One region of the Stenotrophomonas sp. Steno-C18 genome, then DNA from elsewhere that is predicted to be linked to it. Evidence: riboswitches for the same ligand, from Rfam matches in the RefSeq annotation. Region 1 holds a riboswitch; the other holds the start of a gene.
The links. A riboswitch is a leader RNA that binds a small molecule or an ion and turns the genes downstream of it on or off. The one in region 1 is predicted to bind glycine.

Region 1 (7,269 bases):
CTGGAGCAACCGGGATTCGGTACGCATGCGCGTGGCGGAGTGGCGATGGGGCAGTCCAGTATGGGGAGTCGCCCGGCAGCTGTAATGCGCGGCATCGCCAACCACGCGTGGCCCGCATTCCTGCGTGGTTTCCACCGTTCTGTTTCGGGACAACGGGGTTACAGTCGCCATTGTTCCGTCAGGAAACAACGCCACACCAACGGCCTTGCCACGGTGTACTGCGGCAACAGCCGGACGCCAACGACCGTGGTTCGCTCCAACGATGAACGCACGGCATCGCCTGGATCAGGTTGCTACGCGCGAACGCACGTCCAGGCAGGAATCAGGCCGGCATCGACCGCCAGAGCCATGCCCCCAGCGCCGTCAGCGATGCGATCCAGACGACCACGATGATGGCGGCCATGGCGCGGCTGACCGGCCGTGTCGCCGCGGCCGCAGCCCGCTGCCGGGCGTCATCGAGTACTTCTGCCGGCACCCGGCGCAGCACCAGCAGCAGACCGAGCGGCACGATCACCAGGTCGTCGAGATAGCCCAGGAGCGGGATGACGTCCGGGATGAGATCGATGGGGCTCAGCGCGTACGCCGCGATCCCGAGGGCGAGCAGGCGCAGCGGCCATGGCGTGCGCGGGTCGCGCGCCACGAAGTAGACGACCAGCGTCTGTCGCTTCAGCTCCCTGGCCCATTGGCGCAGACCTGCCATGTGTGTTCGATGCCGTCGTCAGCGACGGGCCCACTGCACGATCTGGCTGGCCGACATCGCGCCGGACTGGCGCGCGATCTCGCGCCCGCCCTGCAGCAGCACCATGGTCGGGATGCTGCGGATGGCAAAGCGCGCGGCCAGCGCCGGCTGCGCCTCGGTGTCGACCTTGGCCAGCCGCATGTGTGGTTCCAGCTGCGCGGCAGCCTTGGCGAACTCCGGTGCCATCTGCCGGCAGGGGCCACACCATGCCGCCCAGAAGTCGATCAGCAGCGGAATCTGCGAGCGCTGCGCATGTGCCTGGAAGGCTGCCTCATCCAGGGCGATCGGCACGGCGGTGAACAGGGCCTGGTGGCAGCGGCCGCACGCAGGCGACTGCGCCAGCCGCGTGCCCGGCACGCGGTTGATGGCATTGCAGTGCGGGCAGGCGATCTGCAGCAGGTCGGGGCTCGGGGTGCTCATCGGCATGTGGGACAGGAGTGGACTGCGCTGCAGTATGTGGCCGCCGGGGTGAAGCGCGGCGACCGGGGCCGGCCCACGACGGCGCTGGATGAACGAAACCACCGCCGCGTCCGTTGCGGCTGTAACTGTCGCATTGCACAAAAAAGCGTGTTATCAATGCATCCCATGAACGCAGCCCGCGCCAGCTTTTACTTTTGGTATTACTTTCCGAAGCCGCTGGCGGAGGAAGGACTGCGCTCACCCTGAAGAAACCTTCAGACGCATTCCCGAAAAGCCGCCAGCGAACCTGGCGGCTTTTTTCATGCCGCCAACGCTGGGGCCACACCCTTCACGATCTGGATTGGAGACCCCCGCAATGCCCCCCCACACCGACGACCTGCGCATCCGCAAACTTGAACCGCTGACCCCGCCGGCCCAGCTGCTGTCGCTGCTGCCCTGCGACGAGGAGGCCTCGCAGACCGTGGCCGATGCCCGCGCCGCGCTGCACCGCATCCTGCACGGCCAGGACGACCGCCTGGCCGTGGTGGTCGGCCCGTGTTCCATCCACGACCCGGTCGCGGCGATGGAGTACGCCCAGCGCCTGCGCCCGCTGCGCGATGCGCTCGGCGGCGAGCTGGAGATCGTCATGCGCGTGTACTTCGAGAAGCCGCGCACCACAGTCGGCTGGAAGGGCCTGATCAACGACCCGGACCTGGACGGCAGCTTCAACATCAACAAGGGCCTGCGCGTGGCGCGCGGCCTGCTGCGCGACATCAACCGCCTCGGCCTGCCGGCGGGCGTGGAGTTCCTGGACGTGATCTCGCCGCAGTACATCGCCGACCTGGTGGCCTGGGGCGCGATCGGCGCGCGCACCACCGAAAGCCAGGTGCACCGCGAGCTGGCCTCCGGGCTGTCGTGCCCGGTGGGCTTCAAGAACGGCACCACCGGTGACGTGAAGATCGCCGCCGACGCGGTCGGCGCAGCCTCGCACCCGCACCACTTCCTGTCGGTGACCAAGGAGGGCGGCACCGCCATCGTGGCCACCCAGGGCAACCCGGACTGCCACGTGATCCTGCGTGGCGGCAAGGCGCCCAACTACGACGCGGCCAGCGTGCAGGCGGCCAGCGAGGTGCTGGGCAAGTCGCAGCTGCCGGCGCGGTTGATGATCGACGCCAGCCACGCAAACAGCAGCAAGAAGCCGGAGAACCAGCCGCGCGTGATCGAGGACATCGCCGGCCAGCTGGAGGGCGGTGAGCAGCGCATCGTCGGGGTGATGATCGAGAGCCACCTGGTGGCCGGCCGCCAGGAGCTGGTCCAGGGCCAGCCGCTGGTCTACGGGCAGAGCATCACCGACGGCTGCATCGACTGGGACAGCACCGTGCAGGTGCTTGAGCGGCTGGCCGAGGCCGTGCGTGGGCGCCGCCAGGCACAGCTGGAAGCGGCCGCCTGACTGGGCCAAGCGTGACAGCCACACTGGCACGCACCGGCCAGTCCAAGTAATTTACGCGGCGGGAGGCGCAACGCCTCCCGCCTGCTGTGGTCTCAGGGGAGAGCGCCTCACGCGGCAGGAAGCCTAGAAATCACCGCTTATGGAGAAGGAAGTGATGCGTATCCGTACGTGCAGTATGGTGCTGGCAATGATGCTGGTGCCGACCGTGGCGATGGCCAAGAGGGAAGTCGTGGATTCGGGCAGTGGCTGCCTGCAGAACCTGGCGGTGAGCGGTGGCTTCACCACCGGCAAGCAGTTCCTGGCCTCCACCGACCACGAAGGCATCAGCTACCCCGAGGCTTTCCGCAAGACCGTGGCCGCGATCGAGGCCGAGGGGCTGGTGGGTGTCTCGCCGAACGAGCAGACCGGCTACATCGCCGCCGAGCAGACGGTGCGCGGTGGCGGTGGCTCCACCGTGCCGCTGCGCACCACCGTGCGCCGCCAGAACGACGGCACCATCCGCGTCGAGGTGCGTTTCAGCATCAAGGGCGGCCAGCTGACCTCCAACAAGGCGGTGGGTGAAGGCCTGTGCAAGATCGCCGACGCGGCGAGCCTGTAACAGCGGGCGGGAGCGCGCGTGGGTAACGGTGCCTGGTTCCTGTACCTGCTGGAATGCCGCGATGGCAGCTACTACGCGGGTATCAGCACCGATGTACAGGCGCGCTTCCAGGCCCATCTGGCCGGCAAGGGCGCGCGTTACACGCGCGCGCACCCGCCGCTGCGGGTACTGGGCATGCGCCCGTACGCCGACCGTGCCGCCGCCTCGCGCGCGGAATGGCAGATCAAGCAGCTCCCCCGCCAGCACAAGCTGGCGTGGCTGGAGCGGGCTGGGGATTGAGGTAGAGTCTGGCTTGCAGCCGCCGTTCCGGGCGGCGCCAACGCCCGGGCAGCCGGGCACCATAGCCACGCATGCGGCTGTCCAGCGGCATGTCGGCATCGTCCTCAAGCGGAGGGTTCGTGATGGCAGGTTGGTACGAGTTGGAGAAGAGCAAGGACGGGCAGTTCTACTTCGTGCTCAAGGCAGGCAACGCCGAGGTGATCCTCACCAGCGAGCGCTACACCACGCGCGCGTCGGCCGAGAACGGCATCGCCTCGGTGCAGAAGAACAGCCCCGATGAAGCGCATTACGAGCGCAAGACCAGCAGCGATGGTCGACACCATTTCAATCTCAAGGCCGCCAACCACCAGGTGATCGGCAGCAGCCAGCTGTACGCATCGCAGGCCGCGCGCGAAGCCGGCATCACCAGCGTCAAGGGCAATGGGCCGAGCACGACGGTGAAGGACAAGACGGCGGGGTAGTTGGGTTTTGCCCTCACCCCAACCCCTCTCCCGCGTGCGGGAGAGGGGCTTTGAAACTGCAGTTGCGCCGATCACTTCAAGCTGTCGTGAACCTGGCCCCTCTCCCGCACGCGGGAGAGGGGTTGGGGTGAGGGCAGCACCGGCCAGCTCAATGCACCTCATCCTGGTAGACGAACTTGGGCATCTCCCAGCGGTAGCGGATGGCCAGCAGGCGCAGTGCGAAACCGCCCAGCAGGCAGCACACGATCGCGGTGTCGTCGGCCACCTGCCAGTGCAGCAACAGCAGGTAGGCCGCACCGGTGAGCAGCGAGATGATCGCGTACAGCTCCTTCTGGAAGATCAGCGGCACCTCGTTGCAGAGGATGTCGCGCAGCACGCCGCCGAACGCGCCGGTGAGCATGCCGGCGATCAGCACGATCTGCGGCGCATGCCCGGCTTCGCGCGCGATGGCGCAGCCGATCAGGGTGAAGGCGATCAGGCCCAGCCCGTCCAGCACCAGGAAGGTGCTGCGGAAATGGTGCATCCAGCGCGCCAGCCAGGTGGCGACCAGCGCCGCGCAGACGGTGAAGCCCAGGTACTCGGGGTGCTTCACCCAGCCCAGCGGGTAGTGGCCAAGCAGGATGTCGCGCAGTGAGCCGCCGCCCAGGGCGGTGACGCAGGCGATCATGACCACGCCGAACAGGTCCATGCGGCGCCGGCCGGCGGCCAGCGCGCCGGTCATGGCTTCGGCGGAAATGGCGATCAGGTAGATGAGGGAAAGCAGCATGCTGTGGGTTCCAGGCAGAGCGGTGGGGCCGGCCACGCGCCTGCCGCCACCCCTGCCTGGGCAAGGATGGGACTGCGTTGACCGGTGCCGCTCCCGCTGTCCCTTGTGCCTGAGAGTTCAGCGGCGATGGCCGCGTGCCCCTTCGGCGGATTGCACGGACGGTGTCCGGCAACCTCTCTCCAGCTCGGCGTATCGGATGCATGGTTGGTGGGATTCCAGCCCACCGGCCTGAGCGATCATGGGAGCCTGCGCCTTCGGCGGGCGCCAGCGTGGCGCCTCTCTCCTGCATCCGGGTGCCAGTGTAACTGCTGCATTGCAGCATGAACTGGCCGGATCTGGCAGTCCGCGCCTGTCGGTGGCACTGCTCCCACATGAAAGCAGCCGGCGGCGGGGCCGTCGGCTGCTTCGGTGCTGCGACTGCATGCCCGCTGCCGCGGGCGTTGCTCAGGCCTTCATGCTGCCCGTGTCGATGTAGCGCTGGTGCCAGGACAGCGCTTCGGGCAGCAGGTGCGGGGTGTGCTTGCCGTAGCTGTCGCGGCAGGCGCGGTCGAAGTAGTCGTTGAGCTGGTCGCGGTAGCCCGGGTGCGCGCAGTTGTCGATCACCTGGCGGGCGCGGGCGCGCGGCGGCAGGCCGCGCAGGTCGGCCAGGCCCTGCTCGGTGACGATGATCGAGACGTCGTGCTCGGTGTGGTCGACGTGGCTGACCATCGGCACGATCGCCGAGATGCTGCCGCCCTTGGCCATCGACGGGCTCAGGAAGGTGGACAGGAAGCCGTTGCGGGTGAAGTCGCCCGAACCGCCGATGCCGTTCATGATGCGGCTGCCCATGACGTGGGTGGAGTTCACGTTGCCGTAGATGTCCACCTCGATCATGCCGTTCATGCCGATGCAGCCCAGCCGGCGCACCAGCTCCGGGTGGTTCGACATTTCCTGCGTGCGCATGATGATGCGGTCGCGGTAGAACCGGATGTTGCGCTTGAACTCCTCGTTCGCCTCCGGGCTCAGCGCGAAGCCGGTGCACGAGGCGTACTCGAGCACGCCGGACTTGAGCAGGTCCAGCATGCCGTCCTGGATCACCTCGGTGAACGCACTGAGCCCGCGCAGGCCACTGTCGGCAAGGCCGGCGAGCACGGCGTTGGGGATGTTGCCCACGCCCGACTGCAGCGGCAGCAGGTTGTGCGGCAGGCGGCCCTTGGCCACTTCGTGCTTGAGGAACTCGATCAGGTGGCCGGCGATCAGGCGGCTGTCCTCGTCGATCGGCTTGAACGGGCTGTTGCGGTCCGGGCCATTGGTGCGCACCACCGCCACGATCTTGTCCGGGTCCACGTCCAGCGTGGTCTGGCCGATGCGGTCGTTGGCGTGGATCAGCGGGATCGGCTTGCGGTGCGGCGGCAGCGCGGTGCCGTAGTAGATGTCGTGCATGCCCTCGATGTCGGCGGGCTGCCACTCGTTGACCTCGATGATCACCTTCTTGGCCAGGTCCAGCCAGGTCTTGTTGTTGCCGACCGAGGTGGACGGCACCAACGCACCATCGGCGCGGATGGCCGAGACCTCGACCACGGCGGTGTCGATCTCGCCGTAGAAACCGAACCACACGTGCTGGGCGACGTGCGAGAGGTGGATGTCGATGTAGTCCAGCTTGCCGTCGTTGATGCGCTTGCGCGCATCGGGGTCGGTCTGGAACGGCATGCGCATGGCGATGCCGTCGGCCTTGGCCAGCGCGCCGTCCAGTTCGGGCGCGGTGGAGGCACCGGTCATCAGCTTGATCTGGAACGGCAGGCCTTGCGCATGCACGTCCTCGATGCGCTTGGCCAGCGCCATCGGCACCGCCTTGGGGTAGCCCGAACCGGTGAAGCCGCTCATGGCGACGGTTTCGCCCGGCTGGATCAGCGCCGCGGCTTGTTCGGCGGAGACGATGCGGTCGCGCAGGCGCGCGTCCAGGATGCGTTCGACAGACATGACGACTACGGGTTGTTGTGGGGACCGTCGATTATCGCCCTTCCCGCGGGGCTGGGGGGTTCTACCTTGGTGGGATGGTTTTTGTGGCCCGCAGGCTCTTGTACCGCCAAGTACTGTTTTGCACTGCAGCGTGCAAGTTGCTTCCGCAGGCCGCACGATCACCCTGCATCCCGACGTGGGGGAGGGAGCAAAGCCCGCTGACAGTTCGCTGTCAGCGGGCTTTTTTAATGGCCGATCGCCGCAGATGGCGACCGCTGGCATGCGCAGATGCCAGAATCGGCGGATGGAAAATTCCCCCGCCGCAGTTCCTGAATACGTTGCCCCGGTGATTGACCGGGCCTTGGCCCGCCTCAAGCTGGCGTTGCCGGACCCGGCGCGCTGGCCGCCGTCGCAGGACGTCGAGGCGGGGCTGCGCCGGCTGGCCATCGCCAGCGACTTCGCCATCGACACGCTGTGCCGGCAGCCGGAGCTGCTGGAGCGGCTGGCCGCCCCCGATCCGGCCCCGGTCCCGTTGCCCGGACTGGACCCGCTGCAGCCCACCGCCTGGCCCACCCAGCTGCGCCGCTACCGCGCGGCGGCCTCCACCCGGTTGATCTGGCGCGACCTGCAGGGGCTGGA
Region 2 (7,269 bases), on a different contig from region 1:
CGATGGCGACCACGCATCCGATCGTGCAGCACGTGGCCACCGTGGAGCAGGCCAGCCAGGCCTTCGACGGCATCACCTACGGCAAGGGCGCGGCGGTGATCAGCATGTTCGAGGACTACGTGGGCAGCGACGCATGGCGCGATGGTGTGCGCAGCTACGTGCGCGCGCATGCCTACGGCAATGCGGTCACCGATGACCTCTGGCGCGAGATCGCCAAGGCGGCGCCGGACAAGCAGTTCATCGAAGTGGCACACGATTTCACCCTGCAGCCGGGCATCCCGCTGATCCGCAGCGCCAGCGCCTGCATCGACGGCAAGACCCGGGTGACGCTGCAGCAGGGCGAATACACCATCGACCGCAAGGACAAGCAGCCGTTGCGCTGGCGCGTGCCGGTGACCGTGCGCGGCGCCGACGGCAAGGACGTGCGTACCCTGGTCGACGGCAGCGCCACCGTCGACCTGCCGGGCTGCGCCGGGCCGGTACTGGTCAACGCCGGGCAGAAGGGCTACTACCGCACGCTGTACTCGCCGGAGCAGTTCAAGGCATTGAGCGATGGCTTCGAGCGCCTGCCGGTGGTCGACCAGCTCGGGGTGATGATGGATGCCAGCGCGCTGGCAGCCGTCGGCCTGCAGCCGGAGGCCGATACGCTGGACCTCACCGCCAAGGTGGCCGGCGATGCGCCGCCGGACCTGTGGCAGCGCGTGTCGCGCACGCTGGGTGGGCTGGACGACCTGTTCGAAGGTGATGCCACGCGCCAGGCGGCATTCCGCAAGTACGCCTACGCCCGTCTGGAGCCGGTGCTGGCCTCGCTGGGCTGGGATGACCGGGACGGCGAATCGGCGCAGACGCGCCAGCTGCGCGGCGGCCTGATCGCCATGCTCGGCGCGATGGACGACCCGCAGGTGATCGCCGAAGCGCGCCGCCGCTTCGCCGCCTTCCTGGCCAAGCCCGAATCGCTGTCGCCGGAGTTGCGCCGCACCGTGCTGGGCGTGGTCGCACGACACGCCGATGCCGCGACCTGGGAGCAGTTGCATGCCCTGGCGAAGAAGGAGACGTCCTCGATGGTGCGCGACCAGTACTACCACCTGCTGGCGCAGAGCAAGGACGTGACGCTGGCACAGCGTGCGCTGGACATGGCCTTGACCGAAGAGCCGGGCGCGACCAACGGTGCCGGCATGATCGGCGGCGTGTCGCGCGAGCACCCGGACCTGGCCTTCGACTTCGCGGTGGCCAACCGCGAGAAGGTGGAGACGCTGGTGGACGGTACCTCGCGGGCAGGCTACTTCCCGCAGCTGGGGGCCTCGGCCGACAACCTGCAGATGGTCGACAAGATCAACGCCTTCGCCGACAAGTACATCGCCGCCACCTCGCGCCGCGATGCGGAGACGGTGATCGCCGGTATCCAGACGCGGGTGAAGCTGCGCGCCGAGCGCAAGCCACAGGTGGATGCCTGGTTGCGGAAGAACGGGTACTGAGGCGCTTTGGGGAGGCTGCCCTCACCCCAACCCCTCTCCCGCAGGCGGGAGAGGGGCTCAGTTCCCTGCAGGTTGAAGCATTGCTGGCAATTGCCGCTTTAAAGCCCCTCTCCCGCCTGCGGGAGAGGGGTTGGGGTGAGGGCGGCTTCTAGCTCTCAGCCCCCAGCGCCCAAACAAAAAGCCAGCCGGTTTGCACCGGCTGGCTTTGTCACATCAAGCCAACGCAGAAGCCGATCAGGCTTCCACGTCTTCCTTGTACGCATCCACCGGGATGCAGGCACACATGATGTTCTTGTCGCCGTACACGTTGTCCACGCGTGCCACCGGCGGCCAGTACTTCTGCAGCTTCAGCGACGGCAGCGGGAAGGCGGCCAGTTCGCGCGGATAGGCGTGGGTCCACTCGCTGGCCGACACCGCGCCGGCGGTGTGCGGGGCGTGCTTGAGCGGGTTGTCCTCGCGGTCCAGGCGACCGTCCTCGATGGCCTGGATCTCCTCGCGGATCTGGATCATCGCGTCGATGAAACGGTCCAGCTCGTGCTGCGATTCGCTCTCGGTCGGCTCCACCATCAGCGTGCCGGCGACCGGGAAGCTCAGGGTCGGGGCGTGGAAGCCGAAGTCGATCAGGCGCTTGGCCACGTCCTCGGCGCCGATGCCGGAGGTCTTCTCCAGCGGACGCACGTCCAGGATGCACTCGTGTGCCACCAGGCCGTTGCGGCCGGTGTACAGCGTCTTGTAGTGCGGGGCCAGGCGCTTGGCGATGTAGTTGGCATTGAGCAGTGCCACCTGGGTGGCCTTGCGCAGGCCGGCGGTGCCCATCAGGGTGATGTACATCCAGCTGATCGGCAGGATCGAGGCGCTGCCGAAGCTGGCCGCGCTGACCATGCCGACCGGGCCGTTGTCACCGAGCTTGCCCGGCAGGAACGGGGCAAGGTGCGACTTGACCGCGCACGGGCCCACGCCCGGGCCGCCGCCGCCGTGCGGGATGCAGAAGGTCTTGTGCAGGTTCAGGTGCGACACGTCCGAGCCCCACTTGCCGGGCTTGGCCACGCCGACCAGGGCGTTCATGTTGGCGCCGTCGGTGTACACCTGACCGCCATGCTGGTGGATGATCTGGCAGATCTCGACCACCTCTTCCTCGAACACGCCGTGCGTGGACGGGTAGGTCATCATGATCGCGGCCAGGCGGTCGCTGTACTTCTCGGCGTTGCGGCGGATGTCCTCGACGTCGACGTTGCCGTTGGCATCGGTTTTGGTGACGACGACGGTCATGCCGCACATCTGCGCCGAGGCCGGGTTGGTGCCGTGCGCCGAATCCGGGATCAGGCAGATGTCGCGATGGCCTTCGCCGCGCGAGCGGTGGTAGGCGCGGATCGCCAGCAGGCCGGCGTATTCGCCCTGCGCGCCGGAGTTCGGCTGCAGGCTCACCGCGTCGTAGCCGGTACATTCGACCAGCATCGCTTCCAGCCCGTCGATCAGTTCCTTGTAGCCCTGCGCCTGGTCGGCCGGTGCCAGCGGGTGGATGTTGGCGAACTCCGGCCAGGTCACCGGGATCATCTCGGCGGTGGCGTTGAGCTTCATGGTGCAGCTGCCCAGCGGGATCATGGTGCGATCCATCGCCAGGTCCTTGTCGGCCAGCGAGCGCAGGTAGCGCAGCATCTCGTGCTCGCTGTGGTGCGTGTTGAACACCGGGTGGGTCAGGAACGCACTGGTGCGCAGCAGACCCTTGGGCAGGGCATCGGCGGTGGCGGCGTCCAGTGCATCCACGTCGACCGTGGCACCAAACAGCTGGCCCAGCGCGACGATGTCGGCGCGGGTGGCGGTTTCGTCCAAGCTGATGCTGACCGCGCCGGCATCGATCACGCGCACGTTGATGCCCGCGGCCACGGCCTTGGCCTGTACCGCCGCGGCGTCGACGCCGGTGACGTGCAGGGTATCGAAGAAGTCATTGCCCACAGCAACACCGGCCGTGCGCAGCGCGCTGGCCAGGATCGCGGCCAGGCGGTGGGTGCGGCGGGCGATGCGCAGCAGGCCTTCCGGGCCGTGGTAGACGGCGTACATCGAGGCCATCACCGCCAGCAGCACCTGCGCGGTGCAGATGTTGGAGGTGGCCTTCTCGCGGCGGATGTGCTGCTCACGGGTCTGCAGGGTGAGGCGGTAGGCCGGCTTGCCTTCGGCATCGACCGACACGCCGATCAGGCGACCCGGCATCGAGCGCTTGTAGGCGTCACGGCAGGCCATGAACGCCGCATGCGGGCCACCGAAGCCGAACGGCACGCCGAAACGCTGGCTGTTGCCGATGGCGATGTCCGCGCCCCATTCACCGGGAGCGGCGATCAGGGTCAGCGCGAGCAGGTCGGTGGCCACGGCGACCAGGCCCTGGCGGGCGTGGATGGCCTCGACCAGCGCCTTGTGGTCACCGATGTGGCCGGTGGTGTCCGGGTACTGCAGCAGCACGCCGAACACGTCGGCGGTCATGGCTTCGGCCGGGGTGCCGACCTGCAGCTCGATGCCCATCGGCTCGGCGCGGGTGCGCAGCAGTTCCAGCGTCTGCGGGTGCACGGCGTCGTGCACGAAGAACACCTTGGACCTGGACTTGGCCGAACGCTTGGCCAGGGTCATCGCCTCGGCGGCAGCGGTGGCTTCGTCCAGCAGCGAGGCGTTGGCGATCTCCATGCCGGTCAGGTCGGCGACCAGGGTCTGGAAGTTGATCAGCGCTTCCATGCGACCCTGCGAGATCTCCGCCTGGTACGGGGTGTAGGCGGTGTACCAGGCCGGGTTCTCCAGGATGTTGCGCAGGATCACGTTCGGCGTGTGGGTGCCGTAGTAGCCCTGGCCGATGAAGCTGCGCAGCACCTTGTTCTTGCCGGCGATGGCGCGGATCTTGGCCAGCGCCTCGACCTCGGTGAGCGATTCGGGCAGCGCCAGCGGTGCCGGCGACTTGATCGAGCCCGGCACGATGGCGTCGGTCAGGGCTTCAAGCGAATCATGGCCAACGGTGCGCAGCATCTGCGCGATTTCGGCATCGTTGGGGCCGATGTGGCGGTCGACGAACGCGGAGGAGTGTTCGAGTTCGCGCAGCGAAGGGGTGTTCTGGGTCATGGCTGACGTCCGGAGAAGGCATGCAGGGCTGGGGCGGTGAGCCAGGCAAGCACCGGTACGGCCCTGCTGCCGCGCAGGCGGCATCACGGCCGGCAAGCCGGTGGCTTGCCTCGCGCCCCTCTGTCCTTTTGCCTGAGAGTTTGGAAGCAACGCGACGAGGATCGTGTGCTTCGTGCCCCTTCGGCGCCGGATTGAACCGGTCTCTCCAGAGTTTTGGTGCAGGTGGTATCGGGCCTGAGCGATTTACGGGCGTTTGCGCCTTCGGCAGCGGGGTCAGCCGCTTCTCCCACCGTGTTCGTACAGCTGGCCGATTATAGCCCGGGGCAGACCTGCGCACCGGCTTGGATTACCATTCCGTTCCCGGCCCGAGGATCGCGCGTTGCACGCGGTGGGCGGGGAGGCCGGTACCGCGGGCTGACGCGGGTTCATGTCCGGATAAACAGGCGCGATATGGCCGCGCGGCGTTACCGTGTCCGGCCCTGTTCATTTTCCCTCCCGCACCGGTGTGCCTGCCGGTGCCGATGCACGTTGTTCCACAGGAAGCCATGAAAGCAAGCAAGCAGGTTTCGCTGCGACGGATCGCCGCACTGGTGGCCGGGTTGTCGATGTTCGGCCCGTTCGCCATCGACGCGGTGTTCCCCGCGTTCCCGCAGATCGGCGCGCAGATGGGCGCCGACAAACTGGCCATGCAGCAGGTCATCAGCGTCTACCTGCTCACCTATGCGCTGATGAGCCTGGTCCACGGCGCGCTGTCCGATGCGCTGGGCCGCAAGCGGGTGATCATCGGTGGGCTGGTGGTGTTCATCCTGGCCTCGATCGGCTGCGCGCTGTCGCGCGACATGGGCTCGCTGCTGCTGTTCCGCGGCCTGCAGGGCCTGTCCGCCGGCGTGGGCTACATCATCGGCCGGGCGGTCATCCGTGACCTGTACGACGGCGACGACGCCCAGCGGCTGATGAGCCAGGTGTCGATGATCTTTTCCATCGCCCCGGCCATCGCCCCGATCATCGGTGGCTGGCTGCTGGGCTGGAGCCATTGGCAGGGCATCTTCTGGTTCCTGGTGGCGTTCTCCACGCTGCTGCTGGTGGTTACCTGCCTGTGGCTGCCGGAAACCCACCCGCCGCAGGCCCGGCTGAGCCTGCGCCCGGCACGGCTGGCCCAGGATTACTGGAGCATCGCGGTCAACCCGCGCTTCCTGCGCCTGGCCCTGGCCGGCTCGCTGGGCTTTGGCGGGCTGTTCCTGTACATCGCCTCGGCACCGGCCTTCATCCTGGACCTGCTGCACCTGAACGAGCAGCAGTTCGCCTGGTTGTTCATCCCGACCATCGGCGGCATGGCGCTGGGCGCCTATGCCTCCGGCCGCGCGGCCGGGCGCATCGCCGGCGCGCGCGCGGTGCGGATCGGCTATGCGTTCATGGCGGTGGCGGCGGTCTACAACATCGCCTACAACGCGTTGGCCCCGCAGATGAGCGTGCCGTGGGCGGTGCTGGCGCTGACCCTCAATTCGTTCGGCGTGGCGCTGATCTTCCCGATCCTGAGCCTGGCGATCCTGGACATGTACCCGCGCCAGCGCGGCACGGCCTCCTCGATGCAGGCCTTCAGCACGCTGGTGACCAATGCGGTCATCGCCGGCGTGCTGTCGCCGCTGCTCAGCCGCAGTGGCCTGAGCCTGGCCATCGGCGCGGCGTTGTTCGCGCTGGGTAGCGGGCTGATGTGGAAGTGGGAGCGCATCAGCCAGCGCGCCCAACGCAACACCCCGGCGGCCTGATCCATCTTCACCCCCGATCGGGGACACTATCCCTGCCGCCATCAGCGGCGACGGCAAAGAGCACATCACGATGTCGATTCAATCCAAGGGCCGCCGCGAGGCGAAGAAGAAACTGGCCGAGCGCGCCCGCAACCAGGCCGAGGCCAACCCGGCACCGAAGGCCAAGGTCGAGCCGCACGCCGAACTGCGTGACCAGCAGCGCAGCCTGCTGGCGGGCATCGTCCGCCGCGACGGCGAGTGGGTGCTGGGCATGGACGGCAAGATCGCCGGGGAGACCACCAGCGCCGCACGCGTGCTGGCGCTGATCATGCAGGCCGCCGAATGGCACGAGAACAACAACACCCCGGTGCGCCTGATGTATTCCGACGCACTGAAGGACGCCGCGCACGCGGAGGTAGCCGAGCAGGGTATCGATTTCGACACCTACAAGCGCAACCTGGCCGGTGAGCTGGGCGTGGGCGCGAAGAGCGCCGCTGGCACGCATTGAGCGTCTGCGGGGAAGTTGCCGGATCAGCGAAGGCGCCCAGGGCGCCTTTGTTGTTTCTGCGGCAGGCGTGTCACCTGGAGCGGCAGGCCCATCCCTTCAAGGTGCAGCGATGTCGCCCCTATGCCTGTGATGTCACATGGGGCGCCGGCATTGCCCGTTGAAGCGGCACGGATGTCGAAAAAAGCGTCAGTCATGCCGCTTCGGATGGCAGGCATCGGGTGGGATGTTCCAGCGATGCCGCGGGAAGTGGCAACGGTGCCGGGAAAAGCGGCAACGATGACGCCATGGGCCCCGATGGCACACCGACCCGGTCGCCAGGGATCCGCAGGAGCGGCCTTCCATCCAGCTGCCTGGCCCGGTAATCAGTCCTCTTCGATCCGCATGCTGCCCAGCACCTGCTCGGCCTTGGCCTGCAGGTTCGGGTCGCGGTGAGCGTCGGTGT

Region 2: another riboswitch for glycine. It lies ahead of gcvP (aminomethyl-transferring glycine dehydrogenase); the one in region 1 lies ahead of AC06FE_RS04985 (trimeric intracellular cation channel family protein).

The regions. Positions count from the first base shown of each region.
Region 1 is NZ_JBWJOX010000002.1:102,183-109,451, reverse strand. It holds gene AC06FE_RS05020 (LysR family transcriptional regulator) at 1-27, opposite strand, end outside; gene AC06FE_RS05015 (YkvA family protein) at 323-700, opposite strand; gene trxC (thioredoxin TrxC) at 719-1,159, opposite strand; gene AC06FE_RS05005 (3-deoxy-7-phosphoheptulonate synthase) at 1,515-2,588, shown strand; gene AC06FE_RS05000 (hypothetical protein) at 2,743-3,186, shown strand; gene AC06FE_RS04995 (GIY-YIG nuclease family protein) at 3,205-3,465, shown strand; gene AC06FE_RS04990 (YegP family protein) at 3,588-3,926, shown strand; gene AC06FE_RS04985 (trimeric intracellular cation channel family protein) at 4,075-4,692, opposite strand; glycine riboswitch at 4,779-4,885, opposite strand; glycine riboswitch at 4,899-4,988, opposite strand; gene AC06FE_RS04980 (acetyl-CoA hydrolase/transferase family protein) at 5,137-6,651, opposite strand; gene glnE (bifunctional [glutamate--ammonia ligase]-adenylyl-L-tyrosine phosphorylase/[glutamate--ammonia-ligase] adenylyltransferase) at 6,935-7,269, shown strand, end outside.
Region 2 is NZ_JBWJOX010000004.1:142,143-149,411, forward strand. It holds gene AC06FE_RS10010 (M1 family metallopeptidase) at 1-1,475, shown strand, start outside; gene gcvP (aminomethyl-transferring glycine dehydrogenase) at 1,710-4,574, opposite strand; glycine riboswitch at 4,685-4,793, opposite strand; gene AC06FE_RS10020 (multidrug effflux MFS transporter) at 5,120-6,340, shown strand; gene AC06FE_RS10025 (hypothetical protein) at 6,411-6,827, shown strand; gene AC06FE_RS10030 (hypothetical protein) at 7,190-7,269, opposite strand, start outside.